DNA from 2 places in the Paenibacillus sp. FSL H3-0286 genome. Region 1 is predicted to be linked to the other one. Evidence: riboswitches for the same ligand, from Rfam matches in the RefSeq annotation. Region 1 holds a riboswitch; the other holds the start of a gene.

Region 1 (11,046 bases):
TCATCGGTAGGACGGCGTTTAGCGGTAACCGGAATAAATTTACGTCCGCTTAAATATTCACCCGTTAATGAATTCGGATCTTTCATAATCTCTTCTGGCGTCCCTTGAGCCATAACTTGTCCACCATGAATACCTGCGCCCGGACCAATATCAATAATATAATCCGCTGCCATCATCGTATCTTCGTCATGCTCTACAACAATCAGCGTGTTGCCTAAATCACGCATATGCGCAAGCGTAGAGATCAGGCGATCATTGTCCCGTTGATGCAAGCCAATACTTGGCTCATCCAGAATGTACAATACGCCCATGAGACTTGAACCGATCTGAGTAGCCAAGCGAATACGCTGCGCCTCACCACCGGAAAGCGAACCCGCTGCACGGCTAAGCGTCAAATAATCCAAGCCTACATTCACAAGGAATCCAAGCCGATTGCAGATCTCTTTTAAAATGAGATTGGCGATGGCTGTTTCTTTTTCGCTCAATTTTATCTCTTCAAACCAATGCTGACAGTCTCCTATTGAAAGGTCCGTAACATCAGAAATATTATGATCATTGATAGTCACAGCTAATATTTCTTTTTTCAGACGTTTACCTTTACATACATGACATGGCTTAGCACTCATAAATCCTTCGATAAATTCACGAATACCATCCGAAGCAGTTTCACGGTAACGCCGCTCGAGGTTAGGTATAATCCCTTCAAAAGCAACCATCGCATCTTTCTTTTGACCGAAATCATTTTCATAACGGAAGCGAACCTTCTCACTGCCTGTACCATTCAGTAATTTATTCATATGATCAGGTGTCAGACTGCTTACCGGAACGTTCTGAGGAATTTTAAAGTGTTCACAAACCGACTTCAGAAATTGCGGATAGTAATTAGAAGTACTTCCAGTCCAAGCTAAAAAAGCACCTTCTTCAATGGATTTCTCAGCATCAGGAATAAGCAGGTCTGGATCGACCACCATCTTCATGCCAAGTCCATCGCACTCTGTACAAGCTCCAAACGGACTGTTGAAAGAGAACATCCGTGGTGCCAACTCTTCAATACTAAAACCACAAATTGGACAAGCAAAGTTAGAGCTGAAAAGCAGCTCTTCCTGGCCGATGATATCAACAAGGATTTTACCGCCCGAAAGCTTAAGCGCCGTCTCCAGTGAATCCGTCAGCCGGGTCTCCACATCGTCTTTAACAACGATCCGGTCTACCACAACTTCTATTGTATGTTTTTTATTCTTTTCTAGTTCAATATCCTCTGACAGATCTCTTAGCTCCCCGTCCACACGCACACGTACGAAGCCTTGCTTAGAGATATCTGTGAAAAGCCCTTTATGCTCACCTTTACGTCCTGAAATGATTGGCGCCAGGATCTGTAACCGAGTTTTCTCTGGATACTGCATAATCCGGTCTACCATCTGTTCAACGGTCTGGGAGGTAATCTCAATGCCATGCTCTGGGCAATGGGGATGACCAATACGTGCAAAGAGCAGCCGCAAATAGTCATAAATCTCCGTAACTGTACCTACCGTGGAGCGTGGGTTCCGGCTTGTTGTCTTCTGATCTATAGATATCGCCGGGGACAAACCATCAATCGAATCCACATCTGGTTTCTCCATTTGTCCCAAAAACTGACGTGCATAAGCCGACAAAGATTCAACATAACGCCGTTGTCCTTCAGCATAAATCGTATCAAATGCAAGCGATGATTTACCTGAGCCGCTAAGTCCCGTCAGCACGACGAAACGGTCACGTGGAATCGTCACATCGATGTTTTTGAGATTGTGCGCCCTCGCGCCTTTAATTACAATATTTTCGTTCGCCAACGGAACCTCTCCTTTTAAAAAAACTATTTCAACTTTATTTCAAAATATTCTCAAAGCCTTTTCAAAGCCCTTTCAAAGCCTTTCGATCCCTCCCAAACCCTCCCTTCCAAGGGAGGGCCCCAAGGGTTGCACCCTCTGGACACCCGCATTTTCTGGAGAAGGAGTATGGTGGGAGGTAACTTAGTGACTACGACGCTCGGAGCGCTTATCCCTGCGGGACCGCTTGGACATTCTCGCACTACCTAAAAGCAGGTACAAGCAACTGTCATAGACGTTGCATGGTGCTGTCCCTGCGGGATACGCAAAAGTCCAAGTTCATTGCATGGTGCTGTCCCTGCGGGATACGCAAAAGTCCAAGTTCATTGCATGGTGCTGTCCCTGTGGGATACGCATAAGTGCCAAGTGCATTTCGGGCGCTGTCCCTGCGGATACGCATAAGTGTCATAAACATCGCGGGATACGCGACCCTCTATTGATTCAAAAAGAACGGTCTAGGACAGCACCGTTCAATACCTATTTTAAATATCGGTGATGCATTAATAGTTTATTACTCAGCCCGAAGCTCCAGCAATGCGTCGCGTAGCTCTGCCGCGCGTTCGAATTGCAGGTTCTTGGCAGCGTCCTTCATTTCAGCTTCCAGACGCTGGATCAGACTTTGTTTTTCTTTCTTATTCATCTTGCCACCAACACCTGTGAGATAATCAGCTTTAGACTCAGCAACCTTCGTTGCCTCGATGATGTCACGCACTTTTTTATTAATAGTGGTTGGGGTGATGCCATGTTTCTCATTATGGGCAATCTGAATGGCGCGACGGCGCGATGTTTCGCTCATCGCCTTCTCCATCGAATCAGTGATCCGATCACCATACATGATTACACGACCCTCAGAGTTACGAGCCGCACGGCCAATCGTCTGAATTAGTGAACGTTCGGAACGAAGGAACCCTTCTTTATCGGCATCGAGAATTGCAACTAAAGATACCTCCGGTAAGTCGAGACCTTCTCTCAGGAGGTTAATCCCTACCAGTACATGGAACGTACCGAGACGAAGATCCCGCAAGATCGCCATCCGTTCCAGTGTCTTGATGTCAGAGTGCATGTAACGAACCTTAATCCCGATTTCCTTAAAGTAGTCTGTCAGATCCTCCGACATCTTCTTCGTCAAAGTGGTAACGAGTACACGTTCATCGCGTTCAACCCGGTCACGGATTTCGCTAATCAGATCATCAATCTGACCTTCTGTAGGACGGACCTCGATGATTGGATCCAATAGACCAGTCGGACGGATAATCTGCTGCACCATAGTTTCGCAGTGTTCCATTTCATAAGGTCCAGGTGTCGCGGAAACGTAAATGATCTGGTTTACTTTATCTTCGAACTCTTCGAACTGAAGCGGACGGTTATCCAGTGCAGAAGGCAGACGGAAACCATGCTCTACCAACACTGTTTTACGCGCCCGGTCACCGTTATACATCGCCCGAATTTGCGGAAGGGTAACATGGGATTCATCTACGACGATTAACATATCATCAGGAAAATAATCCATTAACGTATATGGAGTTGCTCCCGGTTCCCTGAAGGTTAGTGGCCCGGAATAGTTCTCGATCCCCGAACAGAAACCCACTTCCTTCATCATTTCAATGTCGTAACGTGTCCGTTGTTCCAAACGTTGCGCTTCCAGAAGCTTGCCTGCGTCACGAAGCACGGTCAGCCGCTCTTCTAGCTCCCGTTCAATATTGACTATTGCTACACGCATCGTTTCTTCCTTGGTAACAAAGTGAGAAGCCGGAAAAATGGCGACATGATCGCGTTCACCGATCAATTCGCCCGTTAAAACATCTATTTCAGTGATCCGCTCAATCTCATCCCCAAACAATTCAACACGAATCGCATGTTCACCCTGAGAGGCCGGGAAGATCTCAACCACATCACCACGTACACGGAATGTTCCGCGTACAAAATTGATATCATTGCGCTGGTATTGAATATCCACCAGTCTGCTCAGAATCTCATTGCGCGGTTTCTCCATCCCAACCCGCAAGGACAACAGCAAGCTTCCGTATTCCATTGGTGAACCGAGACCGTAAATACAAGACACACTCGCTACAATAATAACGTCACGCCGTTCGAACAAGGAGCTTGTCGCGGAGTGGCGAAGTTTATCAATCTCTTCGTTAATACTGGAATCTTTCTCAATATAAGTATCGGAGGAGGGAATATACGCCTCTGGTTGGTAATAGTCGTAGTAGCTGACGAAATAGTCTACCGAATTATTCGGGAAAAACTCCTTAAACTCACTTGCCAGCTGGGCAGCCAGTGTCTTGTTATGCGCAATAACCAGCGTGGGGCGATTTAATTTGGAAATAACTTGCGCGACAGTAAAGGTCTTCCCTGTACCTGTCGCTCCCAGCAGCGTCTGGTGCTTCTTACCCTGCCGGATGCCTTGTAGTAATTCATCTATGGCATGAGGCTGATCGCCCTGGGGTGTATACTCGGACTCCAATTCAAAAGTCTTCGTACTGACGACAATATCACTCATTTGCCCGTCTCCCCTCTATCGTCTAAACTAGATTAATATATTATAATTGTTGTCTGAATCTTCTCTCTCCATACGACAGTAAAAAATATGGAAGATAAGAATATGTGTTCCCGTTCATTATACAGTGTTGCTTAGATCGATGCAAACCATAATACACAGAAATGTTAGGAGCTTGAAGCATGGATATTACCGCAATAATCGGCCTAGTGGCCGGACTGGCTGCGCTAATCGGCGGCTACCTCTGGGAAGGCGGAAGCCTTTCCGGACTGCTGCAGCTTAATGCAGCTTTGATTGTATTTGGAGGTACGATTGCTGCCGTAATGATCAGCTTCCCGGCAGCTAAGCTACGCTCCATTCCCGCCGCTCTGCGCATGGCTTTTGGCCGCAATCCTGAACGTGATGAAGAGAAAGCAGAAGAGCTTATCGCAATGGCCACAGTGGCCCGCCGCGGCGGCGTTTTAATGCTCGAAAAACAAGCGGAACTGCATCCTGATCCTTTTACACGCGAAGGACTGTTGCTTATCGTCGATGGCACTGACCCTGAGCAGGTAAGACAGATTTTGGAATTGGAAATGGATGCGAAAGAATTGAAGCATGAAAGCTACGCCAAGATTTTTGAAGCCGCTGGCGGATATGCTCCAACGATGGGGATCATCGGTACAGTTATGGGACTCATTAGGGTACTGGGCAACCTTACGGACCCATCAAATCTAGGTACCTCTATCGCAGTAGCGTTCACTGCAACACTGTACGGAGTAGCCATCGCTAATCTAATATTTTTACCCATTGCTTCCAAAATCAAATCCCGCAGCCAAAGTGAGCTGCATAGCATGGAGATGCTTCTAGTAGGCATTCTTTCTCTACAGAACGGGGATCATCCGCTGCTGGTGCGTAAAAAACTGAACTCCTTCATTTCAGACACCACCACAGATGACCGTGCAGAAGCAAGAGGTTTTATATGAGACAAAGAGACCGGCGCAAACGGCGGGAAGAGAATCGAGAAAGCCGTGATCGTTGGATGATTACTTACGCTGATCTAATTACACTTTTACTTATATTTTTCGTTATATTGTATGCGATGAGCAGCCTGGACACTGACAAATATAATATCGTGACCGGCTCTTTATCCCAGACTTTCAAGTCGAACAGCACTGTTCTTGAAGGCGGGGATGGTATTTTAGATGCTGGAAAGACCCCTGACAACAAACCAGAGAGTACAGATGGGAATGCGAACGCAACTGCAAAACCAAATGACGGTTCTGATGAACAAACGGAGAATGAAACACCTTCAGCACGGGAGTTGGCTTTTCGAGAACAAGAGGCGAAGCTTGCTGAGTTAATGGGTGTGATCACCCACTATGTGGAGGAGAATAATCTCGGTGAACAAATATTTGTAGCCGACAAACCGCAGGGCATAGAAATCACGCTCAGCGACCGTTTTCTTTTTGATGTGGGTAAAGCAGATGTGAAGTCACCAGCCCTTCCTGCTCTTCAGCAGTTGTCTGGCTTATTCAAAGATATCGGAGCAACGATCAGCATTGAAGGACATACGGATAATACACCAGTGTCATCAGCTTCACGTTATAACGACAATTGGGAGCTATCGGGTGCTCGTGCGCTTTCTGTGCTGCGCTTTTTCTTAGATAATGAAGGACTGAACCCGGACACTTTTCAATATGCAGGTTATGCCGATACCCGACCAACAGCAGATAATACTACGGTAGCAGGCAAACAGAAAAATCGACGCGTAGAGATCATTGTACTTCGACAGCTTCAAGAGGTGGAATAAAATATAGTTGCTTGCGCTCAGAGCTAAGTTCGGCGGCAGGGGCCTTTGCAATTACCACATTGAGCTTACAAGGGGCTTCATCCAATTTAATTAGGGAAAACCTCCCTGATTATTCACCTATTATCGTATCCAATCGCGGAATGAGGGAATTTCTCCCTGATTATTACTCTTTTTAGTCTGAAATAGTGGTTTTACCGAGATGATTAGGGAGGAATTTCCTAAAACCCTAACTCTCACGCTATAATCGTCTAAAATGAGGGAGGTTTTCCCTAATTCCATACTCCACTAGACCCTCAAACCACTCGATTGGGTTTACGAATACTCGCACAATCCACATAAGAAACACAAACAGCAAGTCCCCGAATCACAGAAACTTGCTGCTAAAAATATCACACTTGATCAGACTATTTTCCGTCCCCGATTTCCAATTATTCAGCAACTAACGCGCTATAACCAGCTGCATCTAACAGACCTTTTACAGCATCAGCATACTCTCCATCAACTTCAATCTCAAAAATCCAACCCCCGCCATACGGCTGATCATTGATAAGCTCCGGACTAGCTTCTAATCCATCATTCACCTTGGTAACCGTCCCAGAGACGGGCGAATACAACTCCGATACCGTCTTAACGGATTCGATACTGCCTACGCTGTCACCGGCTGAAATGGTCGATCCTACCTCAGGAAACTCAACAAATACGATGTCGCCTAATAAATGCTGAGCATGGTCCGTAATCCCAACACGTACTACTCGCCCTTCTACTTGCTGTGCCCATTCATGCTCTTCGCTGTAAAGAAGGTTGTCTAATACTTCACTCATTTCAAGCCGCCTCATTTCCAATTTGGAGTTCTAAATTTAGTTATAGCCTAAGTTATCCCGGCTCACAATGTCAATATTACTAACAGGAAATTTAAATTTGTCATTTTTTCGACGTTTTCTTGTTGACAGCGCCCGACTATACCCGTTTAATGGAGACATACAAGAAGAAATGACGTTGTCGTCTTTTTATAGACAATAACCGTTTCTCGAAGAAATATAATTGCGGATGATGGCATAGGGAGAGACTGTCTCACTTGAAGACGGCGCCGAAGGAGTAAGCCCTAACAGGGGTGAATCTCTCAGGCAAAAGGACCTTTGTCGGACGTATCTCTGGAGAGCATCAGACGCAAGGCTAGATGCGTCAGATCACCAACGGGGAAACCTGCAAGCTAGTTACGGCAGGGTAACTCTCAGGTACAAAGGACAGAGCAGAAAGCGATTTGTGCATTTATGCATGATTGCTTCTGCCTGTCCTTTTTTCGTATGTAATCAGATCAAGGGGAGTGACGACATGGATGCTTTGAGAAGAACACCTTTTTATGATCTCTATTCCGCTTATGCGGAGTCCAGGTGCATTGACTTCGGTGGCTGGGAGCTGCCAGTACAGTTTACAGGTATCGTGAAAGAGCACGAAGCCGTTCGCCAGCAGGCTGGGCTGTTCGATGTCTCGCATATGGGTGAATTCATGGTGATTGGAAACGGTGCAGAAGCCTTTTTGCAAAAAATGACAACCAATGATGTCAGCCGCCTCACGGATGGTGCGGCACAATATACACTGCTCTGTTATCCAAATGGCGGAGTTGTCGACGACCTACTCGTGTATCGCCTAAGCGAAGGGCGTTATATGCTCGTCGTTAATGCCTCCAACATCGACAAGGACTTGCAGTGGCTGCAAGAGCATTTGACCTCTGAATTCGATGAAGTCACGCTCACTAATGTCTCTGACGAGACGCTTTTGCTCGCCTTGCAGGGTCCTCTGGCAGAGACCATTCTCGCGGAAGTTACTGATGCTCCTATTTCAGCACTCAAGCCTTTCCATTTCATCGAACGCGCTACCGTTTGCGGTGTAGAGGTACTTATCTCCCGTACGGGTTATACCGGTGAAGATGGCTTCGAGATCTACGCTCCGCTGGAAGGTGCAGAAACGTTATGGAACGGACTGCTTGCAGCAGGCGCGCCCCACGGATTAACACCTGCTGGACTGGGTGCACGGGATACCCTGCGTTTTGAGGCAAAATTACCACTGTACGGTCAGGAGCTATCCGCTGACATCACCCCGCTTGAAGCAGGAGTACAGTTCTTCGTGAAGCTGGACAAAATAGACTTTATCGGACGCGATGCACTAATACAGCAAAAAGAAACTGGGATTCCCCGTCGCCTTGTCGGCCTAGAAATGATTGATCGAGGCATTCCACGCTCCCATTATCCTGTTTGGGCAGATGGGGTTAAGATTGGTGAGGTCACAACCGGAACACAGTCCCCTACGCTGAAACGTAACCTGGGGTTGGCTTTGATTGATGCTGCTTACAGTGAAATAGGCACAGAGGTTTACGTAGAGATACGCGGTAAGCAGCTTAAGGCTGTAGTGATTAAGGCCCCTTTTTACAAGTATAAACGCCTTTAGCGTCCATATAAGGACGGTGAGCTTTTAAGCGAGAAATAGAAGAATAAAGTATAGCGTGAAAATTGTACTTTCTTATATTTTAAAAAAGCCAAGGAGTGAAACCTTAATGAAGCACCGTTATCTGCCCATGACAGAACAGGACCGCGTAGAGATGATGGAGGCCGTCGGGATTGAGTCTATAGATGAGCTGTTCTCCGATATTCCTGAAGCGGTACGTTACCAAGGCACTATGCCGATGTCTGAACCACTCGATGAATACGCCCTGCTGCGCCACATGAAAGGTTTGGCTGACCAAAATGCCGACTTTGATTCTCACGCCAGCTTCCTCGGTGCCGGATTATACGATCATCACATCCCTGTGGTCATAAATCATGTCATTTCCCGTTCTGAATTCTACACTGCCTACACTCCTTACCAACCGGAGATCAGCCAAGGTGAGCTGCAAGCGATCTTCGAATTCCAATCCTACATTTGCGAACTAACCGGTATGAAAGTTGCCAATGCCAGTATGTATGATGGCGCTACAGCTTTATCCGAAGCAGCGGTTCTCGCGGCTGGTGCTACCAAACGCAAAAAATTAATCGTCTCCCGTACCGTTCATCCTGAGGCTCGCCAAGTGCTACGTACTTCGGCTAATGCTTGGGGTCTGGAGGTGGTGGAGATTGACTATAAAGACGGTGTTACCGATCAAGCTAAGCTTGCTGAAGCTATCGATGGTGATACTGCCGCAGTACTGATGCAATCGCCTAACTTCTTCGGTAGCATTGAGGATCTTCGCTCGGTTGAGCTGCTGATCCATGCGGTTAAAGGTCTTCTTGTAGTCAGCGCGAACCCAATAGCTCTTGGTGTACTTGAAGCTCCGGGCAAACTTGGAGCCGACATCGTAGTCGGTGATGCTCAGCCACTCGGTATTCCAGCTTCTCTCGGGGGTCCAACTTGCGGATTCTTTGCCGTAGCTGATCACCTGATGCGCCGCATGCCAGGCCGGATCGTTGGCCAAACGGTAGACCGTAATGGTAAACGTGGCTTCGTTCTTACACTTCAAGCGCGTGAACAGCATATTCGTCGTGAAAAAGCGACATCGAATATCTGCTCCAATCAGGCACTGCTGGCTCTCTGCGCATCCGTCTACTTGTCCGTTATGGGCAAAGAAGGCATGCGTGAAGTAGGCGAACTAAATATTCGCAAAAGCCATTACGCTGCTAATAAACTTAGCGGACTAACAGGTGCTGAACTTGCCTTCTCCTCCCCATTCTTTAACGAATTTGTTGTGAAGCTTCCTGAAGGCAGCAGCGTGACCGCTATTAATTCTAAGCTGCTGAAGGACGGTTATCTCGGCGGTTATGATCTGGGTCGTGATTATCCTGAACTTGCTGGACATATGCTGGTTGCCGTAACGGAAAAAAGAAGCAAAACCGAAATCGACCAATTCGCTAGCGCACTGGAGGGCTGTTTATGAAACCGGAGCAAAGTCTAATTTTTGAATTAAGCCGTCCGGGCCGCTCGGCCTACTCCTTGCCACTATGCGATGTACCACAGGAAGAAACCTTGGAGTCCCTGATTCCATCAGGTTTACTCCGTAGCGAACCCGTCGTACTTCCAGAAGTATCGGAAGTGGATGTCATTCGCCACTACACTTCTCTTTCACGTCGTAACTTTGGTGTAGACAATGGCTTCTATCCACTCGGTTCATGCACGATGAAATACAATCCGAAGATTAACGAAGATGTTGCCCGCTTCTCCGGCTTCGCCAAAATTCATCCCTACCAACCGGAAGAAAGTATTCAAGGCGCACTGGAATTAATGTATACCCTGCAAAATGATCTGTCCGCGCTGACGGGCATGGATGCTGTATCCTTACAGCCTGCCGCAGGTGCTCATGGTGAATGGACCGGCCTCATGATGATCCGCGCCTACCATGAAAGTCGCGGCGAGACGCGTACTAAGGTTATCGTGCCGGATTCCTCGCACGGAACCAATCCTGCTAGTGCCTCAGCAGCAGGACTTGAAACGATCACGATCCCTTCCACAGATAAAGGAATGGTCGATCTTGAAGCACTGAAAGCAGCCGTCGGTAGTGACACAGCCGCACTAATGCTAACTAACCCAAGCACACTCGGCTTGTTCGAAACCCAAATCGTCGAGATTGCTGAGATCGTGCATGAAGCAGGCGGCCTACTCTATTACGATGGAGCCAACTCCAATGCCATTATGGGCATTACCCGACCTGGCGACATGGGCTTTGACGTTGTGCATCTGAACTTGCACAAAACGATGAGTACCCCACATGGCGGTGGCGGCCCTGGGGCCGGACCAGTCGGCGTAAAATCTATCCTCATTCCATTCTTGCCTCAACCTACTGTGGTGAAGAATGAAGATAGCAGCTTCTCACTCGACTTCGGCGGACACGAATCCATTGGACGCGTGAAAGCTTTTTACGGAAACTT
Region 2 (11,046 bases), 450 kb from region 1:
CCATCCAGCAAATGATCCCACTCTGATTTTTTATGTAGGTCAAGATATTGAAAGCAAGGAAATTCAGGATCTTTATCAATATGAAGTTAATAAACGAAATGCTGGGAGAAAGTAAGAGAATTGAATCCTGCTTCTAGCAGATGAAGAAGGAATGATAGTATTGATCGTGATTCAAGTCATCGCTTGGCTCATCGCCTTCGCAGCCTTGTTATCCATGGTGTCGATTGTGCTGGTGAGCTGGAGGAACGGGATATCGCCGATGCCTACGTCAAAATCTGTACGCTCGGCTGTTGCCGTTGAGGTGAATCGGATTCCGGGATATAGCAGCATTGTGGAGGCGGGATCGGGTTGGGGAACACTTGGCATGGATGTTATTCGCCAATGTCCAGGCAAAAGGCTGACAGGCATTGAAAATTCCAGTATTCCCTTGTGGACATCCCAGCTGCTTGCTAGGTTCGGCACACGTATGCTGCGAGCAGACGAAGGCCAGAATCTGCTCCACGGAAGGCTTCGTTATGTACGTGGGGATATTTATAGCAGCTCTTACGAGCATGCGGATATTGTTCTTTGTTACTTATTTCCCGGAGCGATGAAACGGCTGGGGGACAAGTTCAAGCGTGAGCTACTGCCGGGCGCGGTGGTCATTAGCATTTGTTTTGCCCTTCCAGGCATGCAGCCTGTCCGTACCATAACATGCACGGACACACTGCGTACCAAGGTATATGTATACACTTTTTAATTCAGGATTACCCCACTACTTCTCTTCTGATAAGGTGGTAATTCCTGAATTTATTTCAGTTTATCCACTTGAAGTCCCCCCCTTTCTATTAACCTCTCCATCTTTGCCAAAAACAATGAATTGCATGGATTTTATACTACTACCGAGGTAAGTGATTTGTGTAGGAGAATGAATTTTATCCTAAATATAACTTTTTGGATGTCTTCTCCATCTAATTATACAGAGGGCCCTCAAGGAGGAAAAATCATTTGCTGGAAAACGAACTGGATATCAAAAAAGCGCAGAAAGGCGACCACGAGGCGTTTACCCGTCTTTTCAGGCAACTGGAATCCCAGTTGTACAGATTAGCCAAAACCATTCTGCTAAAAGATGAAGATTGCGCGGATGCTCTTCAGGAAACAACACTGAAGGTGTATAAAGGGTTGGCCAACCTTAAACAGCCTAAGTTTTTTAAAACCTGGGTTATACGCATCCTGATTAATGAATGCAATCAGTTACTTCGTATGCGAGAACGAACTATAGCTGTGGCGGAGATTCCCGAGGAACCGGTCATTTCCTATGTGCATTTTGAAGATTCAGGCAACGTAGACCTGCAAAGCTTCATTAATCAGTTGGACGAATCCCTGCGGCTTGCTATCGTGCTTTTTTATTATGACGATTTATCCATTAAGCAGATTGCAGATGTGCTCGACATCTCCGAGGGAGCGGTCAGGGCACGACTTCATCGCGCACGGAGATTGTTGTCCAAACAGATACATCCTGTGCGGGAGGAGGGTCTTGCTAATGAATAATAACAATTTAGAAAAGCAGATCAGGGAGCTAGGGAAAGCTAATATACAGGAGCTTCCTCCTTTACTACGATCACGGCAGGATTCGATTTATGCATCGCTGGCCACCATTGTCCAGGATCCTGTGGAAAAGGAAAAGAAAAAGCGGATTTATCCAAAAATCACAGCTGCTGTGACTGCGGCGATATTATTAAGTGTTATGCTAACGGCTATCTATCCGCCTACGTTGGCCAATGCGCTCAAGCAGCTTCCCTTGATAGGCGGTATTTTTGAACGGGCAGATGATATAGGGTTACAAGCGGCCCAGCGTCTGGGACTGACTTCCCGTCTAAACAGTAGTGATACGCATGAAGGGATCACCTTGTCTGCCGAAGAGGCTGTATTTGATGGCAGCCGGTTGGCATTCTCGGTGAAGCGTGAGGGAGAAGAACTGGAAGGTAAGCTAGCCGGAGTAACGATTGGAGCGGATGGTAAGCCTTTTTTAGCGAAAGGTGCAATAACCTCTGCAGAAGTATTGATCGACGGCGCTTCCCTGGAGCAATTTTCAGATGGTCTCTGGAAAGCTATGCCGTTTCTAAGCTGGATAGAAGGTGCGGAAAGCAACACAGCTATTTTTAGACTAGTGGATTCCTCGAATTCCGGAATCTCCAACAAACCTTTTCCTGATCGATTTGTATTGACCGTAACTCTTGGCTTAAACGGTATGGATGAACCGTTTGTTCTCCAAATTCCTGCGCGGAAGGCTACGATTAATAAAATTTCCACACCTGATATACGCGCACAAGTTGGAGGATGGAGTTTGATCCTGAAAAAGCTGGAATATAGTCCATTAACGACACGCCTGTCGCTCATGCTGGAACAGGATACAGACGAAGATCATGCAGCATTGAGTTTAGTGGGCTTTGAAGTAAAGGATCAACAAGGACAGGTGCTGAAAGATATTTCACAGAAAGTCCTCTCGACTTCCAATAGGTCACTTAATGTCGATTTGCTTACTGAGCCATTTGAGAAACACCCTAATATGCTCACAATCCGTGGCTATCTTTATGAGTTTGAGAACCCACAAAGTAAGAATGGAGCATTTAAAACAGACAGTTCTGGAAACCCAGTGAAGCATTATATTGACGGTCTAGAGATAAACGTGCTAGTTAAATAAAAATTAAGGAGCTTGATAATATCATGAAAAAAATGACTAAGAAGATGTCTGTAATTTTAAGTGCTGCTGTATGCCTAGGAGCGCTGGGAATGCCAGCTTTAACTCAAGCATCCAGTGCCCAACCCGCTGTTGAAGCTTCCCTGAATACAACAAAAGTGGCCGATTCACACGATCAGCTTACTTTAAAGGGCAGTGCGCAGTTTGATGGTAACTATATTAAGATCGACCTGAGCCGTGAGGGATCGCTATTTTCAGGAATGCTCGCAGGAGTAACTTTAAATGATAAAGGTGAGCCCTATCTTGCAGAAGGTACTATTGTGGGAATAGACGCCAAGCTCACTCAACCAGGAGGCATTGATTTAAAAACACCACGCTGGATCAGTGACGGTGATGCCAACAAGGCGGTTGTTGTATTGCAGACCGGATGGCTAACTGAGCAACAAAAGGCAAACCTGGCTTCCTCTGAATTGAGTATCCATGTGAAGCTTAACGGAATCGATGAACCATATGTACTTAAATTTTCTCTCAAGCAAGCAGGATTAGTGCGTAACATTCAGCTGCCTGCTATAAAGAAAGACAACCAATTTGAAATCAAAACCACCCGTGTTGCTGCGGGAGAGACTTCTGTGCGTATCGCTTTAGCGGTTAAAGGGGTTGCCACCCAAGCACTGGCTTTAGGATATGACATTTATGATAACCTGGGAAATGAATTAGAATTTATTGCAAGGGATTCTGTTGCAGCAACTCAAAATACGGTTTCTGAAGATTTATTGTTCGAAGCACCTAGCTCAGCGGCAGAATATCTGATTATCAGACCGTATCAAGCCGTATTTGAAAAAGGCAACACCGGGGCTTATAAAGTAGATGCCAAAGGCAATGTAGTTAAAAATTACAACAAGCAATTGGAGATCAAAATCCCTCTGAAGTAACTTTTAGCGCAGCAAATATAAACATATTTACTAGGAAAGGGGATTACCTCTCCGGCCGAAGGCTTGAGGTAATCCCCTTCTTTCAATGGAAAGAATGTTCCGTTTTACTGGTCATTTATAGCTAAAAAGCGGATAGTAGCTGTTGTCCCCTTACCTTCAGAACTACTATAATAAATTTCCCCGCCGTACTTTTCTACGATATTAAAGCAAATCATTAATCCTAAGCCTGTTCCATTACTTTTTAATGAATAAAAAGGAGTCCCTAGCGACTTAACCTCAGCTTCCGACATCCCGCTTCCTTCATCGATGATTGTTATCTCAATAAAATTATTGTTCCTATTCGCCATAATAGAGACAGATTTACCAACATCCGAAGCCTCTAAAGCATTTTTTATTATATTAATAAGCAGCTGCTTAAATTCAATTTTATTAATAGAGATCTTGCAGTCTTCTTCTACATAGGTAACAATTTGATTATCAGATAACATTGCATAAGAATGGAGCAATCCTGTGACACTCTCAATAACATCCTTCACATCTACTTTTTCAAGTTTTTGTTCTCCATTTGGCTTTGAAAGGGTTAGAAATTGCGAGATAATCTGTTCTACTGTGTTCAATTCATCAATCATTAATTTAAATTTTCTTTTCATAGGATCATCAAATGAAGGATCCTCATCAAAAAACTGCAAAAAACCTCTAACCACTGTCACTGGATTTCTAATTTCATGCGCAACGGCAGCAGTTAATTGTCCAACCATCTTTAAGCGCTCAGATTGCTGTAATTGTTCATAATAAAGCTGCTGTTTTTTCATCCGTTTAAATGATATTTGAAAAATGAAAAATAATAACACTTGAACCGCTATTATATTAATGAAATTCCCTAGAATATCATAATGTAAATATGTATATAGATCCCCTCTATCAATCAAGAGGATATAGCCAAATGTAATTACCATCAGTATTCCATTTATAATGAAGGAAAAATAAAACAATTTTAAATCAAAAAATAGAATAGAGAGTGCAGGAATAAGACAAATGAGGATATAGGTAGTCCAAGTTTGAGGATATAAAAAGAATAGCGTATAAAAATACGCAAATCCAAATAGAATGATAATCTTTCTAAAAGTATGTGTCTCATGCTTAGGGTAAATCCATAAACAAACCGTTAGAAACGCCACACATAAAAAATGAATGATATAACCAAAATCAATTCCATCTAACTCTAGAGTAGATAGTATTAATCCAGACATCATAAGAACGATGATCATTAACATTAATATGTAATAGGTTTTTCGATTCACCCGACTGTAGAACTCTCTCATGAATTCACCACTTTTAAATTGATTGTCGAAATAAGAATTATATCAGCTGAAATAGTAATAAACAATAACTGAAAAAACCAGTAAACTCAATACCCCATTTAATTTCTGAAACTAGTAATTATTGCTATAATCATTGTATTAACTTTAGTTCTGATATCTAAAGCATTAGGATGGTGTTCCCTATGGTATTTGCATTTTTATTTATATTCGCTATGTACGCGGCAACTAACTATTACATTGCGAGAAAGATTTTTAAATGGTTACAACATATATTTTTACATATAAACGGGATCATATATGGAGTCATCTACAGCTTATGTGCGTTATCAATCATTATTAATTTACTATTGTCTTCTTCAGCTATGACGACCGATTCAAATATTGTTAATTTTATTGGTCAGTTCGGGGACTATTGGATGGGTATCTACTTCTATTTGTTCTTGCTTTTGATCCTTTCAGATGTAATCTTACTAATTAGTAAATGGATCAAGGTCCTCCCTTCTCCTATACCAGCACGTGTCATTTTTCATACAAGGTCCATAGTATTAATTCTAGTCATAGGATTGGTGTCCTATGGGATTTATAATGCAAATCATTTAAAAGAAGTCACCTATCCGCTCCAAATACATAAAAACACTTCATTAGATCAGTTAAATATCGTCCTGATCAGCGACTTACATTTAGGCTACGTAAATGATGTAAAGTTTATTGAAGACGTTGTTGATCGTATTAATGGACTACAGCCGGATATGGTGTTGATGACAGGAGATATATTTAATGGTAACTACTATGCGCTCTCTAACCCTTCCAAAGGAGTAGAGTTATTAAGTACTATTCAGTCAACCTATGGAGTTTATGCTTGTTTAGGTAACCATGATGCAGGACGCTCATACGATGAGATCGTGAACTTTATAGATAAGAGTAATATCAAACTTCTAAATGATGAGCATGTCGTTATTGATAATCAATTCGTTGTTGTTGGCAGAAGGGATTCATCACCGATTGGTAATCAAGGGAACCCCAGAGCAATTACTTCAGAAGTGATGAGTGACATTGATACAAATATGCCCGTTATCGTAATGGATCATCAACCAACCAATAGGATTGAATACGCAGATGACGTTGATTTGATACTTAGCGGACATACGCATCAAGGACAAGTATTCCCTGCAAATCTGATCACCAATGCTATGTTTACAGTAGATTATGGCCACTATCAGAAGAATCCAAACAGCCCTCACGTCATCGTTACATCTGGTGCAGGGACTTGGGGACCGCCATTACGAATTGGCACGAATAGTGAGATAGCACAAATCAAAGTTGATTTTAAATAGAGGATAATTTTAGACTGATTAAAAAATATGGAAGAATATCCCGATAGCATACATAAGTTCGAAAAAGAGCATCGACCACATTAATGAGAAAATCCACCACCGTATGCGGTGGTGGATTTCTATGTCTGCCTATCCAACTGTAATATCAGCAAGCACCCTCATCGACTAATCATGCCGGATCTCCGTGTTAGTCCGAATACCTTCGAGACGTGCTCTTGGATCAGGCGTTATTCTTTCCCTCTTTCTTCTATTTATCGAATACAAAACAAATAATAATATAAACCATAAAGGCGTCAACAATAAGGCCGGACGAGTTTCATCAGCAAATAGCATAATTATGAGTATGATTGCAAACAAAGCTAGAACAACATAATTCACAAAGGGTGTAAACGGTGCTTTGAATTTTGATTTGGCCTGCAATTCCGGCTTCGTCTTTTTATATCGCAAATGGCAAATTAGAACGACGCCCCAAACCCAGATGAAACAAATGGCACTAATTGTTGTCACGATGCCAAAAGCCGTCTCCGGAATCAGCTTACTCAACAAAGCGCCTACAGATAAGACAAGCGTGGATATGAATAAAGCATTACTTGGTACATGATTTTTATTAAGCTTTGCAAAGTTGGCTGGAGCCTGGTCATTTCTGCTTAAATTGTATAGAATCCGGCTTGTTGAGAACATCCCGCTATTACAAGCGGACGCAGCTGAAGTTAATACAACGAAGTTAATAACCCCCGCGGCAATCGGAATCCCCACTAAACTAAATGTTTTAACAAAAGGACTTTCTGCCGGGTTTAGTTCTGTCCAAGCGTTGATGCATAATAAGGCAATAATAGCACCCACGTAGAAAAATAGAATTCGTAAAGGTATTTTATTAATCGCCGATGGGATAGTTTTTTCTGGATTGGAGGTCTCTGCTGCCGATACGCCTACCAATTCCACACCCACAAAAGCAAACACAACCATTTGAAATGAAAGCAGGAACCCTGAAATCCCGTTTGGAAATACTCCCCCATGTGCCCAAATATTACTGAGCGCAACCGTTCCGGTAGTTGTTTTGAATCCAATCACCAGTAAGACTACCCCGATAGCAATCAATGCGAGAATAGTGATTACCTTAATTAAAGCAAACCAAAATTCCAATTCGCCAAAGCTTTTTACCGTTAATAAATTGAGCCCTAATAAAATAATCAAACAAATGACTGCGGGTATCCATTGCGGGATATCAAACCAATATTGTACATAGACCCCAACAGCTATAATATCGGCCATAGCCGTCATGATCCAACAAAACCAATAGGTCCATCCGGTTACAAACGCCGCCCGCGGTCCAAGATAGTCTTCGGCAATGTCTGTAAAAGATTGATAACCTGCTTTAGATAACAGAAGTTCTCCTAATGCCCTCATCACAAAAAAAATAGCGATACCCACGATTAAATAAGCAAAAATGATGGATGGTCCTGCCAGCTGTATAGCTTTACCTGATCCTAAAAATAATCCGGTACCGATGGTTCCACCAATCGCAATGAGCTGAACATGCCGATTCTCTAAATCTCTCTTTAATTCTTGTACTGCCATTTCAAACTCCCCCTTATGTGAAAAAATGTACAAGTAAAAATGATAACAAAAAAGAGATTGGATACGCTCCAATCTCTTAGGTCTAAGAATAATAAATAAAATACATTCCTTTATTCTGACGATGATCAGAATAACAAATGAATTATCTAGTACTCTTCTGTCCTTTTGCCTGAGATTGTGAACCCTTCGGCGCCGGGGGAATCCCCCACGGTCTCTCCAGAAGCTGCTCCTGCTATAGTGTGATCCATAGCAATCATAGCTTGCGAATTATTTAATTGTTATGCCGCTAACTTCATTTTTAATATTTTTCAATACTAATCATTGTCAAATATTTTGTCAATAACATTAATTACCGCTGGATTTAAACACATAATACGGATTTTTAATAAAAATGCGAGAAATTAATAGCCTAAACGAGGGTAAAATGCTCGTTTTTAAAAGCTTCTCCTCTAATTGCGATTTACTTTAAGGCCCAAAAGATTACTATTTGGAGTACGTATTTCATTTAGCTTTTGAAAGCGTTTTATTAGAGGAGTACAGGCAGCTTGTTATGCATGGCAACTAAGTGAGGGGGAATTTATTTGAGACAAAAAACAAGCAATAGGTTTATGAGCGCACTCAAAAAAGACGGGCTTCTTTATATGATGGCACTGCCCGGCATATTAGCGCTGTTGGCCTTTTCCTACTTGCCAATGGCAGGGTCGATTTTAGTGTTTAAGGAATATCGCTTTGACGGAGGTATTTTTAACAGCCCATGGGCAGATCCCATCTTTAAAAACTTTCAATTTTTCTTTAACAATTTTGATACTGCAATGCGGGCGACATTTAATACGATAATGTTCAATATTTTATTTTTTGTATTTGGCACCATCTTCGCGGTAGCGATTGCTATTATGCTCAATGAAATTTCTAGTCGCCGATTCGTCAAAGTTAATCAAAGCATTATGTTTTTTCCGTTTTTTATGTCTTGGATGGTTATTGGCTCCATTCTAAATGCAATTTTGAATAATGAAACAGGCTTTCTAAATCAGATTATTAAAAGCATCACCGGTTCAACTTATGATTTTTATGCTACGCCGTGGATTTGGATTCCGATTCTGGTCATTGTGGTGATTTGGCAAAGTACAGGTTATAACTCCATTATTTATTTTGGTGTGTTGACTGGCTTTGATTCCTCCATGTATGAAGCCGCCGAGGTAGATGGCGCCAGTAAACTTCAGCAAATTTTTAAAATTACAATTCCTATGCTTAAACCGACCATCATTATTTTGTTTCTATTATCGGTCGGCAATATGCTGCGCGGTAACCTAAATATGATTATCGGCTTGACGAATATGAACCCGATTTTGTTACCCTTCACGGATCTGATCGATGTATTTGTTTATCGCAGCGGCGTAAGAAATGGTGAGATGGCGTTTGCGTCGGCGATTTCGTTATATCAATCTGTTTTTGGCTTCTTCCTTGTTATTATCGCTAACAAGATTACAAGCTGGTACGACAAAGATTCCACATTATTTTAAGGGGGTGTCTATTTGAAACGATCAAATGCTGATAAGTTAACTAATATAGCCTTTTATGTCTGCTCAGCAATATTTGCACTATTCTGCTTGTTCCCGATTGTTTTAGCGATTTCCGGTTCACTGTCTGATGAAATGGCGATCACTATGCAAGGTTTTTCGATTATTCCACGTCATTTCTCATTGGATACTTACCGTTATGTATTTTCCAATCTTGATTTTATGATCTTAAAAGCCTACAAGATAACATTGTTTACGACAATATTTGGCACACTACTATCGGTGTCGATAACAGCATGCTTTGCCTACGTCATTTCCGTAAAAGATTTTAAGCACCGTAATAAACTGGCGTTCTTCGCTTACTTTACTCTGCTGTTTAACAGCGGTATGTTGCCGTGGTATTTAGTGACCACACAATTTTTCGGCCTGAAGGATTCGTTGGCAGCATTGATTTTGCCTTATTCAATAAATGTATTCAATATGTATCTGCTACGTAATTTCTTCAAGTCCATCCCACATGAATTGCTGGAAAGTGCACAAATTGACGGCGCTGGTCATGGGCGGATTTTTATGCAAATGATGCTGCCGTTAGCCAAACCGGGGCTTGTTACGATCTCATTATTTTATGCACTGCAATATTGGAATGACTTCTATTTACCATTAATGCTCAATAATAATCCCGAGCTATATACGATGCAATACATCTTGTACAAAATGATGGCCAATATTCAATACCTTGCAGCCAATCCAAGTGGCACCATGGCAGGCCATGTTATTCTGCCCTCGCAAACGATTAAGATGGCAATTACCTGTATTGCGATTGGTCCGATTATCTTGCTGTATCCCTTTGTACAAAAGTACTTTGTTAAGGGCGTTACTGTTGGCGCTGTAAAAGGATAATAAGAAAAAACAATAGTAGTTAGGCCTATTTGAATTTAGTAGGCTAAATATAAATTTGGGAGAGTGTTCTTATGGGCAAATCGAGAAAAGGGTTCACCTTACTGCTTGCATCTTTACTGCTGGCGGGACTTTTAAGCGGATGCGGCGGCAAGTCGCAAGGGGACGAAGCTGGTAGCAACAATAACAATAATGGCAGTGGCGATCAGCCGACCAAAGCAACGTTAGTGCTTTACGGGGAGCAGTCAAAACGTATGGCTGATTTTGCGAAAAATGAGTTTCATGACAAGGTTCTGCAAGCGATTAACGTCGATGTAAGTATTCAATATTTACCGTGGACCGAGTATGCAACTGGTAAAACCGAGCTAATGCTATCATCCGGCGAAAAATTCGCCACATATACCGATACTGCATTTATGGCAAAATCCGTTGCCAAGGGCTATTACGCTGATTTGACTGAAGCTGCTGAAAAATATGCTGGCGATTTAAAAAAGAATACGGGCGGCGATGAAGCGTTTGACATCTGGAAGGTCAACGGAAAGCAATATGCATTACCTTTCGGCAATAAACCAAATGCTGGAGAAAATTATGTGATTATTGCACGAGAGGATCTGCTGCAAGAAGTCGGTATGGCCGATTTGAAAACCGTTGAGGATGTTGAGCAATTTTACAAATTGGCAAAGCAAAAATATCCTGATATGATTGGCTCAGGACGCGGCTGGAGCTTGAATATCTTCAATGGCTCGATTAATTCAAACATTAATATTTATCAGCCGTATAGCTTTA

What was found. A riboswitch is a leader RNA that binds a small molecule or an ion and turns the genes downstream of it on or off. The one in region 1 is predicted to bind glycine.
Region 2: another riboswitch for glycine. It lies ahead of MHB37_RS31045 (amino acid permease); the one in region 1 lies ahead of gcvT (glycine cleavage system aminomethyltransferase GcvT).

Annotation. Positions count from the first base shown of each region.
Region 1 is NZ_CP150285.1:6,504,610-6,515,655, forward strand. It holds gene uvrA (excinuclease ABC subunit UvrA) at 1-1,826, opposite strand, end outside; gene uvrB (excinuclease ABC subunit UvrB) at 2,374-4,365, opposite strand; gene MHB37_RS29120 (flagellar motor protein) at 4,545-5,327, shown strand; gene MHB37_RS29125 (flagellar motor protein MotB) at 5,324-6,154, shown strand; gene gcvH (glycine cleavage system protein GcvH) at 6,583-6,975, opposite strand; glycine riboswitch at 7,202-7,300, shown strand; gene gcvT (glycine cleavage system aminomethyltransferase GcvT) at 7,487-8,599, shown strand; gene gcvPA (aminomethyl-transferring glycine dehydrogenase subunit GcvPA) at 8,706-10,058, shown strand; gene gcvPB (aminomethyl-transferring glycine dehydrogenase subunit GcvPB) at 10,055-11,046, shown strand, end outside.
Region 2 is NZ_CP150285.1:6,957,990-6,969,035, forward strand. It holds gene MHB37_RS31015 (class I SAM-dependent methyltransferase) at 152-739, shown strand; gene MHB37_RS31020 (sigma-70 family RNA polymerase sigma factor) at 988-1,530, shown strand; gene MHB37_RS31025 (DUF4179 domain-containing protein) at 1,523-2,683, shown strand; gene MHB37_RS31030 (DUF5643 domain-containing protein) at 2,707-3,612, shown strand; gene MHB37_RS31035 (ATP-binding protein) at 3,717-4,934, opposite strand; gene MHB37_RS31040 (metallophosphoesterase) at 5,117-6,268, shown strand; gene MHB37_RS31045 (amino acid permease) at 6,434-7,846, opposite strand; glycine riboswitch at 7,994-8,076, opposite strand; gene MHB37_RS31050 (ABC transporter permease subunit) at 8,428-9,366, shown strand; gene MHB37_RS31055 (carbohydrate ABC transporter permease) at 9,379-10,263, shown strand; gene MHB37_RS31060 (DUF3502 domain-containing protein) at 10,335-11,046, shown strand, end outside.